3 regions of the Pseudomonas sp. FW306-02-D09B genome follow, and region 3 is predicted to be linked to each of the others. Evidence: predicted binding sites of a transcription regulator. Region 3 holds the regulator's gene; each other region holds the start of a gene.
The links. Region 3 encodes sigma-54, which starts transcription at its own class of promoters, with help from an activator protein. Its sites were predicted from a motif close to ANTGGCATNNANNTTGCTNT; they were not measured.
Positions count from the first base shown of each region.

Region 1 (3,255 bases), on a different contig from region 3:
TGCCCGAACCTGATCAACCTTCAGTTCCAGGCACTGCGTCCGAAGTTCGAGGCCATCACCGGTGTGTTTGGCGTCAAGCGCGTAGGGCTGATGCCCAGCGAGCGTCGGCACATGGAGCTGAACGCCTTGCTCGGCGCGCTGGAGTTTCCGGTGCTGTCGATCGACATGGGCGGCTCGATCGTCGCGGCCAACCGTGCTGCCGCGCAATTGCTCGGGGTGCGGGTGGACGAGGTGCCGGGCATTCCCTTGTCGCGGTATGCCGAGGACTTCGATCTGCCGGAGCTTGTTCGCGCCAATAAATCGCGGATCAATGGCTTGCGGGTCAAGGTCAAGGGCGACGTGTTCCTGGCCGATATCGCGCCGTTGCAATCGGAGCATGACGACAGCGAGGCCATGGCTGGTGCGGTGCTGACGTTGCACCGGGCGGACCGGGTCGGCGAACGCATCTATAACGTGCGCAAGCAGGAGTTGCGCGGTTTCGACAGCATTTTCCAGAGTTCGAAGGTCATGGCCGCGGTGGTGCGTGAAGCGCGACGCATGGCGCCACTGGATGCGCCGCTGCTGATCGAGGGCGAGACCGGCACCGGTAAAGAACTGTTGGCGCGCGCCTGCCATCTGGCCAGCCCGCGTGGACAGTCGCCGTTGATGGCGCTCAACTGTGCCGGGTTACCAGAATCGATGGCCGAGACCGAGCTGTTCGGTTATGGCCCAGGGGCGTTCGAAGGGGCGCGCGCCGAAGGCAAACTCGGGCTGCTGGAACTGACGGCGGGCGGTACGCTGTTTCTCGATGGTGTCGGGGAAATGAGTCCGCGCTTGCAGGTGAAATTGCTGCGGTTCTTGCAGGACGGTTGCTTCCGCCGGGTCGGCAGCGATGAAGAGGTTTACCTGGATGTGCGGGTGATCTGCGCCACCCAGGTCGATTTGTCTGAACTGTGTGCCAGCGGTGAATTCCGTCAGGATCTTTACCATCGCTTGAATGTGCTTTCGTTGCACATCCCGCCGCTGCGTGAATGCCTCGACGGTCTGACGCCGCTGGTCGAGCACTTTCTCGATCAGGCCAGTCGGCAGATTGGTTGTCCACTACCGAAGCTGGCACCGGCGGCGATGGAGCGGCTCAGCCATTATCACTGGCCGGGCAACGTCCGGCAGTTGGAAAACGTGCTGTTTCAGGCGGTTTCGTTGTGTGACGGCGGCACGGTCAAGGCAGAGCATATTCGCCTGCCTGATTACGGCGTGCGCCAGCCTCTGGGGGATTTCTCGCTGGAAGGCGGGCTGGACGAGATTGTCGGGCGTTTCGAAAAGGCGGTGCTGGAGCGGTTGTATTCCGAGTACCCGAGCAGTCGCCTGTTGGGCAAGCGCCTCGGGGTTTCTCATACCACCATCGCCAATAAACTGCGTGAATACGAAGTCGGTAAAGAACCGGGCGCATAGCCTGTGGTGGACGGGCTCTTTGTGGCGAGGGAGCTTGCTCCCGCTCGGGCGCGAAGCGGCCGCAACTTCCGTCGGCGGGTAATGCCTGCTGGAACTTCATTGTTGTTTTTGGGGCTGCTTTGCAGCCCAGCGGGAGCAAGCTCCCTCGCCACGGTGAATGTGTCGCGTGTAAAAGGCCGACACTTGCCGTAAGCGGCATAACCGCGCCGGTTTTTCGTCTTTGATGCCATTGCCCATTCTCCTCCAATTCCTCTCAAGTCCTTTGTTTAGAGGACTTCGAACCCCTGCGTGAAAGTTGGTCTGCAAATTGCTTGAGGCTCAGCAGTACAGCGGTGGGCGGCAAACGTCCGACATGCAGAGGAAAGACTGTGGACAAGTACCTTTATGTGGCAATGACCGGCGCCAGCCAGAACGCACTGGCGCAAAAGGCTCATGCCAACAACCTGGCGAACATCTCCACCAACGGTTTTCAGAAAGACCTGGAGCAAGCGCGGTCGATGCCGGTGTTTGGCGACAGCTTTCCGGCGCGAGCGTTTGCCCTGTCCGAACGTCCGGCCACCGACTTCTCTCCAGGCGCGATGATTGAAACCGGTCGCGACCTTGATGTAGCGGTTCAGGGCAGCGGCTGGATTGCCGTACAGAATCCGAGCGGTGGTGAAAGCTATGTGCGCACCGGCAGCCTGAATGTCGACGCCTTGGGCGTGCTGCGCGCCGGCAACGGCATGCCGGTCATGGGCAACGGTGGCCCGATTGCCGTGCCGCCCGAGCAGAAAATCGAAGTCGGTCAGGACGGCACCATCAGCATTCGGTCAATGGGTGAAGGTCCGCGCGTCATCGCAGAAATCGACCGCATCAAGCTGGTCAACCCGGACATCAAGAACATGACCAAGGGGCTGGACGGTTCGATCAACACCGCAGACGGCAAGCCGGCACCGGTCGATGCCAATGTGCAACTGGTGTCGGGCTTCCTTGAGTCGAGCAACGTCAATGCCGTTGAAGAGATGACCTCGGTGTTGGCCTTGTCCAAGCAATTCGAGCTGCACATCAAGATGATGAACACCGCCAAAGACGACGACCAGGCCATGGCTCGGGTCTTGCAGATCAGCTAATTATCAGAACGTCGCGCCGTAAAACAGGCGCACGAGGAGAATTGAATGCTTCCGGCTCTATGGGTTGCCAAAACAGGTCTGTCCGCCCAGGACACCAACCTGACGACTATTTCCAACAACCTGGCAAACGTATCGACCACGGGTTTCAAGCGTGACCGTGCCGAGTTCCAGGACTTGTTGTACCAGATCAAGCGTCAGCCAGGCGCCCAGTCGACCCAGGACAGCGCACTGCCGTCGGGTCTGCAATTGGGTACCGGTGTGCGCATTGTCGGCACTCAGAAAAACTTCACCGCCGGTAGCCTGCAAACCACCGACCAGCCGCTGGACATGGCGGTCGACGGTCGCGGTTTCTTCCAGATCCTGCAGCCGGATGGCACCACCGCCTACACCCGTGACGGTACGTTCCACCTGGACTCCAATGGCCAGATCGTCAATGCCAGTGGCTTTGCCCTGGAACCGGCCATCGTCATTCCGAACAACGCACAGACCTTCACCGTCGGTCGTGACGGCACCGTGTCGATCACCGTTCCGGGCGCTGCTGCCGCGCAAGTGATCGGCAACCTGCAAACCGCCGACTTCATCAACCCGGCCGGTCTGCAGGCGATGGGCAACAACCTGTTCCAGGAAACCGCCGCCAGTGGCGCGCCGCAAATCGGTACGCCGGGCCTGAACGGTTTTGGTACCACGCTGCAGAACACCCTGGAAACCTCCAACG
Region 1 is NZ_JBYSXY010000012.1:48,037-51,291, forward strand. Features, by position in the region: gene AC3WK5_RS19645 (sigma-54-dependent transcriptional regulator) at 1-1,431, shown strand, start outside; gene AC3WK5_RS19650 (flagellar basal body rod protein FlgF) at 1,800-2,540, shown strand; gene flgG (flagellar basal-body rod protein FlgG) at 2,586-3,255, shown strand, end outside.
Region 1: the regulator sigma-54 is predicted to act here: its motif matches at 1,726-1,745, upstream of AC3WK5_RS19650 (flagellar basal body rod protein FlgF).

Region 2 (3,255 bases), on a different contig from region 3:
CGCGATGATCGGCAAACGCCCGGCCAACTCGGCTGCCAACACCTTGACCGTGTGAGTGCTCTTGTCGCGCACCGGAGCGCCGGACAAGCCGCCCGCCTCGTCACCGTATTCCATGCCTTCGACGCCTACGCGGCTCAGGGTGGTGTTGGTCGCAATTACCGCGTCCATCCCGGTGTCGATCAGCGCTTGTGCCACCTGAACGGTTTCTTCGTCAGTCATGTCCGGTGCAATCTTGATCGCCAGCGGTACACGCTTGCCGTGGCGTTGAGCCAGATCTTCCTGACGCTGACGCAAGGCTTCGAGCAGTTGCTTGAGCGAATCGCCAAACTGCAGGCTGCGCAGGCCCGGAGTGTTCGGCGAGCTGACGTTGACCGTCACGTAACTGGCGTGGGCGTAAACCTTGTCCAGGCAGATCAGGTAGTCGTCGACCGCACGCTCAACCGGCGTGTCGAAGTTCTTGCCGATGTTGATCCCCAGCACGCCCTTGTATTTGGCCGCTGCCACACGCGCCAGCAGATGATCGACGCCGAGGTTGTTGAATCCCATGCGGTTGATGATCGCCTCGGCTTGCGGCAAGCGGAAAATCCGTGGCTTGGGATTGCCCGGTTGCGGACGCGGGGTGATGGTGCCGATTTCAACGAAGCCGAAACCCAACTGCGCAAACCCGTCGATCGCCGCACCGTTCTTGTCCAGACCGGCCGCCAGCCCCACCGGGTTTGGAAAGTCCAGGCCCATGACATTCACTGGCAACTGCGCTGGCGCCTTGCACAGCAAGCCATTGAGACCCAAACGCCCACCTGCGCCGATCAGGTCCAGGGACAGATCGTGGGAGGTTTCCGGGGAGAGTTTGAACAGCAGTTGGCGGGCCAGGGTATACATGGGCGGGCTTGACTCGGTTGGCGGCGAAATAAGGCGGCGATTATAGCCGTGCATCGGGGTCGCAAGCGAGGTGCGCGATGAAATCAGCCATCAGTGGCATATGCCTTGCACTGGTACTCACATCGGCACCCATGCCAATGGCGGGATGCGTGCCAGGTAACGATTAAAAAGGACAACGGCGTCGTCACCTGGCCTGGTTTGCACTTGGGGCCTGGGTACGGCGCTTTTTTCATGCAAGGTGCTTATGTGATGACTGAACCTGAAGCAGGACCGCTGGCCTGGGTCAATGGCAGCGATGCCCCGGAAAAGACCGCGATCAACCTCGGTTTCATGGCCCTGAGCGACTGCGCATCCGTGGTGGTTGCGGCGACTCAGGGCTTCGCCCAACCCTACGGGTTGACCCTGAACCTCAAGCGCCAGTCGTCGTGGGCCAACCTGCGGGACAAACTGGTCAGCGGCGAACTGGATGCCGCCCACAGCCTCTATGGTTTGATCTATGCGGTGCATCTGGGCATTGGCGGCGTCGCCGCGACGGACATGGCCGTGCTGATGGGGCTGAACCAGAACGGCCAGAGCATCAACCTTTCTCATGGCCTGCAAGCGCTGGGCGTGACCGGTCCTGAAGCGCTGGAACGTCACGTGCACCAAAGTCGCCCAAAACTCACCTTCGCCCAGACCTTCCCCACTGGCACCCACGCCATGTGGTTGTATTACTGGCTGGCGAGCCAGGGCATCCATCCGTTGCAGGATGTCGACAGCGTCGTGGTGCCACCGCCACAAATGGTCGCGCACTTGCAGGCCGGACGGATCGACGGTTTCTGCGTCGGCGAACCCTGGAGCGCCAGTGCGGTGAAGCAGAACCTCGGCTTCACCCTGGCGACAAGCCAGACCATCTGGCCCGACCACCCGGAAAAAGTCCTCGGCTGCACCCGCGCCTTCGTCGAGCAATACCCGAACACCGCACGGGCACTGGTCATGGCAGTCCTGGAGGCCAGCCGCTTCATTGAACAAAGCACGGAAAACCGCCGCAGCACCGCGCAACTGTTGAGTGCTGCCGAATACCTGGATGCACCGCTCGACTGCATCGAACCGCGCTTGCTGGGCGATTATGCCGACGGCCTGGGCAATCGCTGGCAGGACCCTCACGCGTTGCGCTTCCATGGCGGTGGCGACGTCAACCTGCCGTACCTTTCCGACGGCATGTGGTTCATGACCCAATTCCGGCGCTGGGGCCTGCTGCGCGAAGACCCGGACTATCTGCAGGTGGCGCGTCAGGTCCAGCAACTTGGTGTCTATCGCGATGCCGCCAGTGCGCTGGGCATCGCGGCCCGGGATCAGGAAATGCGCAGCAGCCAGTTGATCGACGGTAAAATATGGAATGGCTCGGACCCGGCGGCGTATGCCCGCAGCTTCAAGCTGCACGCCATGGCCGACACCCCCGCTCTTCTCGCCCGCCGCTGACAGGAGGCTGCAAATATGTTGCGTATCCTGCTGATCAACGACACCGCGAAAAAGGTCGGGCGGCTCAAGGCCGCGCTGACCGAAGCCGGGTTTGAGGTGATCGATGAGTCAGGCCTGACCGTCGACCTGCCTGCGCGCGTCGAAACGGTGCGTCCGGACGTGATCCTGATCGATACCGAGTCACCGAGCCGCGATGTGCTGGAGCAAGTGGTGCTGGTCAGCCGCGACCAGCCACGGCCCATCGTGATGTTCACCGACGAGCACGACCCGGACGTGATGCGCCAGGCGATCAAGTCCGGCGTCAGTGCCTACATCGTCGAAGGCATTCATGCCGCGCGCCTGCAACCGATCCTCGACGTGGCCATGGCACGCTTTGAAAGCGATCAGGCCTTACGTGCCCAACTCCAGGCCCGCGACCAGCAACTGGCCGAGCGCAAGCGCATTGAACTGGCCAAGGGCTTGCTGATGAAAATGAAGGACTGCAATGAAGAACAGGCCTACACCCTGATGCGCCGCCAGGCCATGAGCCGTCAGCAGAAACTGATCCAGGTGGCCGAACAGATCATTGCCATGAGCGAGTTGCTGGGCTGAGCCGATCTTTGTGGCGAGGGAGCTTGCTCCCGCTGGGGTGCGAAGCGCCCCCCCAAAACCCGCCAGCGCATAGTGTCAGTTAAAGCCCGTCAGCCAGATCACGACTGATCCGCCCGAGCGCGGACCGGCCGACGGGAGCAAGCTCCCTCGCCACAATAGCTAGTTATTGGCACAGATCTCGCTAGGTAAACCACACAGGTAACCAACGGCGGTTGCCCCACCTACGACAAAGACGTCGCATACCCCTTTCGCGCAAGTGCAGCGGGTTGCGGCGTTTTTTCGTTTTGGCCCCACAGCCCGGGGCCGGTGGTGCGGCCGTCGCGG
Region 2 is NZ_JBYSXY010000011.1:87,323-90,577, reverse strand. Features, by position in the region: gene AC3WK5_RS18835 (quinone-dependent dihydroorotate dehydrogenase) at 1-879, opposite strand, end outside; gene AC3WK5_RS18830 (CmpA/NrtA family ABC transporter substrate-binding protein) at 1,129-2,340, shown strand; gene AC3WK5_RS18825 (ANTAR domain-containing response regulator) at 2,356-2,931, shown strand.
Region 2: the regulator sigma-54 is predicted to act here: its motif matches at 972-991, upstream of AC3WK5_RS18830 (CmpA/NrtA family ABC transporter substrate-binding protein).

Region 3 (3,255 bases):
CGAAATCTATAGGAGCGTCCAGGTGCATCAAGGCACTGATGGGCGACTCGCAACCTTTGAGGCGGCAGTGGGGGATGGCGATGCCGTTGCCAAAACCGGTGGAGCCGAGTTTTTCACGGGCGACCAGACTCTCGAAGACATCCTGCATGGCCAGACCCGGCACTTCGCGGGCGATCAGGTTGGCAATTTGTTCGAGGGCTTTCTTTTTACTGCCGCCCGGCACGTTCACCAAAGAACGGCCGGGGGTCAGGATGTTTTCAAGTCGGATCATGGGTTGGGAGTGTTAACGACCGGTCGCGCCCTGGAGGAGGCTCTGGGTCTTTTCCTTATGCTTTTTGAGTTGTTTATCCAGCTTGTCGGTCAGGGCGTCGATCGCGGCATACATGTCGTTATGCTCAGCGTTGGCGACCACTTCTCCACCGGGGATATGCAGCGTGGCTTCGATTTTCTGCAGCAGCTTCTCGACGGTCAACGTGACCTGCACATTGGTGATCTTGTCGAAATGCCTTTCTAATCGGTCGAGCTTTTCGCCGATGTAGATGCGCAGGGGTTCGGTCACTTCCAGTTGGTGTCCACTGATGTTGACTTGCATACAGCTTCTCCTTCGTTGCCAGTGCATAAGGCGGCAGGCTGGCTTGCCTGCCACTAGAGCGTGTCCGAAAAGCTTTCGAACACACCCTGGAACGCTATGGCGTAGCCCGTCACATCAACCGCTTGCGTTCGCTCGAAGGCGCGATCCCCAGGGACTCGCGGTACTTGGCGACGGTGCGGCGGGCCACCTGAATGCCTTGTGCCTCCAGTAAACCAGCGATCTTGCTGTCACTCAACGGCTTTTTCTGATTTTCCGCTGCAACCAGTTTTTTGATGATCGCGCGGATCGCTGTGGACGAGCATTCGCCGCCTTCAGAGGTGCTGACATGGCTGGAGAAAAAGTATTTCAGTTCATAAATACCGCGTGGGGTATGCATGAATTTTTGCGTGGTCACCCGTGAAATCGTCGACTCGTGCATGCCGACCGCTTCAGCGATGTCATGCAGGACCAAAGGCTTCATGGCCTCATCGCCGTACTCAAGGAAGCCGCGCTGGTGCTCGACGATCTGGGTAGCGACTTTCATCAGGGTTTCGTTGCGGCTTTGCAGGCTCTTGATGAACCAGCGCGCTTCCTGCAACTGATTGCGCATGAAGGTGTTGTCGGCGCTGGTGTCGGCGCGGCGGACAAAGCCGGCGTACTGCGGGTTGACGCGCAGGCGCGGAACCGACTCCTGGTTCAACTCCACCAGCCAGCGCTCGTTGTCTTTGCGCACGATGACGTCGGGAACGACGTACTCGGCTTCACTGGACTCGATTTGCGAGCCTGGACGCGGATTCAGGCTTTGCACCAGTTCGATGACCTGGCGTAGCTCATCTTCCTTGAGCTTCATGCGGCGCATCAGTTGGCTGTAGTCGCGGCTGCCCAGCAGGTCGATGTAATCGATGACGAGGCGCTTGGCCTCAGCCAGCCAAGGGGTCTTGGCGGGCAATTGACGCAGTTGCAGCGACAGGCATTCGCTGAGGTTGCGTGCGCCGATACCGGCCGGCTCGAATTGCTGGATGCGATGCAGGACGGCTTCGATCTCGTCGAGCTCGATGTCCAGTTCCGGATCGAAGGCTTCGAGGATTTCCTCGAGGGTTTCGTCCAGGTAGCCCTGATTGTTGATGCAATCGATCAGGGTCACCGCGATCAGTCGATCGGTGTCGGACATCGGCGCCAGGTTCAATTGCCAGAGCAGATGACTCTGCAGGCTTTCGCCGGCGGAAGTGCGAGTGGTGAAGTCCCATTCGTCGTCATCGTTGCTCGGCAGGCTGCTGGCGCTGGTCTGGTAAACGTCTTCCCAGGCGGTGTCGACCGGCAGTTCGTTAGGGATGCGCTCATTCCAGTCGCCTTCCTCGAGGTTATCTACCGTCGGCGCGGTTTCCTGGTAGGAGGGTTCCTGGATGTCGGTGTTGGGTTTCTGCTCGATATTGTCCGCCATCGGGTCGGCGTTATCGAAGTCGTCGCCTTCTTCCTGGCGTTCGAGCATTGGATTGGACTCCAGTGCCTCCTGGATTTCCTGTTGCAGGTCCAGGGTCGACAATTGGAGCAGGCGGATGGCCTGTTGCAGCTGCGGTGTCATCGTCAGCTGCTGGCCCATTCTCAAGACTAGCGATGGTTTCATGGCAGGGGCTTAACACCTTATTCGCCGGCGCACATGCGCCATCCACTACAGGGCGCCGGAGCGCCAAACATAAGCAAATTATATGCCTGAAACTGAAGTGTTTGCCTAGAGCGCTGTAACAATAAATACGTATAGTTTTATTGGGGCAAGCGCTCCGGCGACTGACCAGACACCTCAGTGCTTACAGGCGGAACTCATGGCCCAGATACACTTCCTTGACCAGGTCGTTGGCCAGGATGGTTTCGGCGTCGCCTTCGGCGATCAATTGACCGTCGTTGACGATGTAGGCGGTTTCGCAGATGTCCAGGGTTTCACGAACGTTGTGGTCCGTGATCAGCACGCCGATACCCTTGGCTTTGAGGTGATGAATGATCTGCTTGATGTCGCCCACCGAAATCGGGTCCACGCCGGCGAAAGGTTCGTCGAGCAGGATGAATTTCGGTGCCGTGGCCAGGGCGCGAGCGATTTCCACACGGCGACGTTCGCCACCGGAAAGGCTCATGCCGAGGTTGTCGCGGATGTGGTTGATGTGGAATTCCTGCAACAGGCTTTCCAGCTCTTTACGACGACCGGCCTTGTCGAGTTCCTTGCGGGTCTCGAGGATGGCCATGATGTTGTCGGCGACCGAAAGTTTGCGGAAGATCGACGCTTCTTGTGGCAGATAGCCGATACCCGCTCGTGCACGACCGTGCATTGGCTGGTGGCTGACGTCCAGGTCGTCGATCAGTACGCGACCCTGATCGGCCTGGACCAGGCCCACGATCATGTAGAAGCAGGTCGTCTTGCCGGCACCGTTCGGGCCAAGCAGGCCGACGATCTGGCCGCTGTCGATCGACAGGCTGACGTCACGCACGACCTGGCGGCTCTTGTAGCTCTTGGCCAGATGCTGGGCTTTCAGAGTTGCCATTACTGGGCCTTCTGCTCGTCGGTTTTCTTTTTCGGCTGGATAACCATATCGACCCGTGGGCGCGGCGCGGTGACCGAGGCACCGGTAGCGCGGCCTGCGTTAGCAACCTGCTTGACGGTGTCGTAGACGATTTTCTCGCCTTCGGTGGTGTTG
Region 3 is NZ_JBYSXY010000018.1:47,883-51,137, reverse strand. Features, by position in the region: gene ptsN (PTS IIA-like nitrogen regulatory protein PtsN) at 1-271, opposite strand, end outside; gene hpf (ribosome hibernation-promoting factor, HPF/YfiA family) at 284-592, opposite strand; gene AC3WK5_RS24655 (RNA polymerase factor sigma-54) at 702-2,195, opposite strand; gene lptB (LPS export ABC transporter ATP-binding protein) at 2,377-3,102, opposite strand; gene lptA (lipopolysaccharide transport periplasmic protein LptA) at 3,102-3,255, opposite strand, start outside.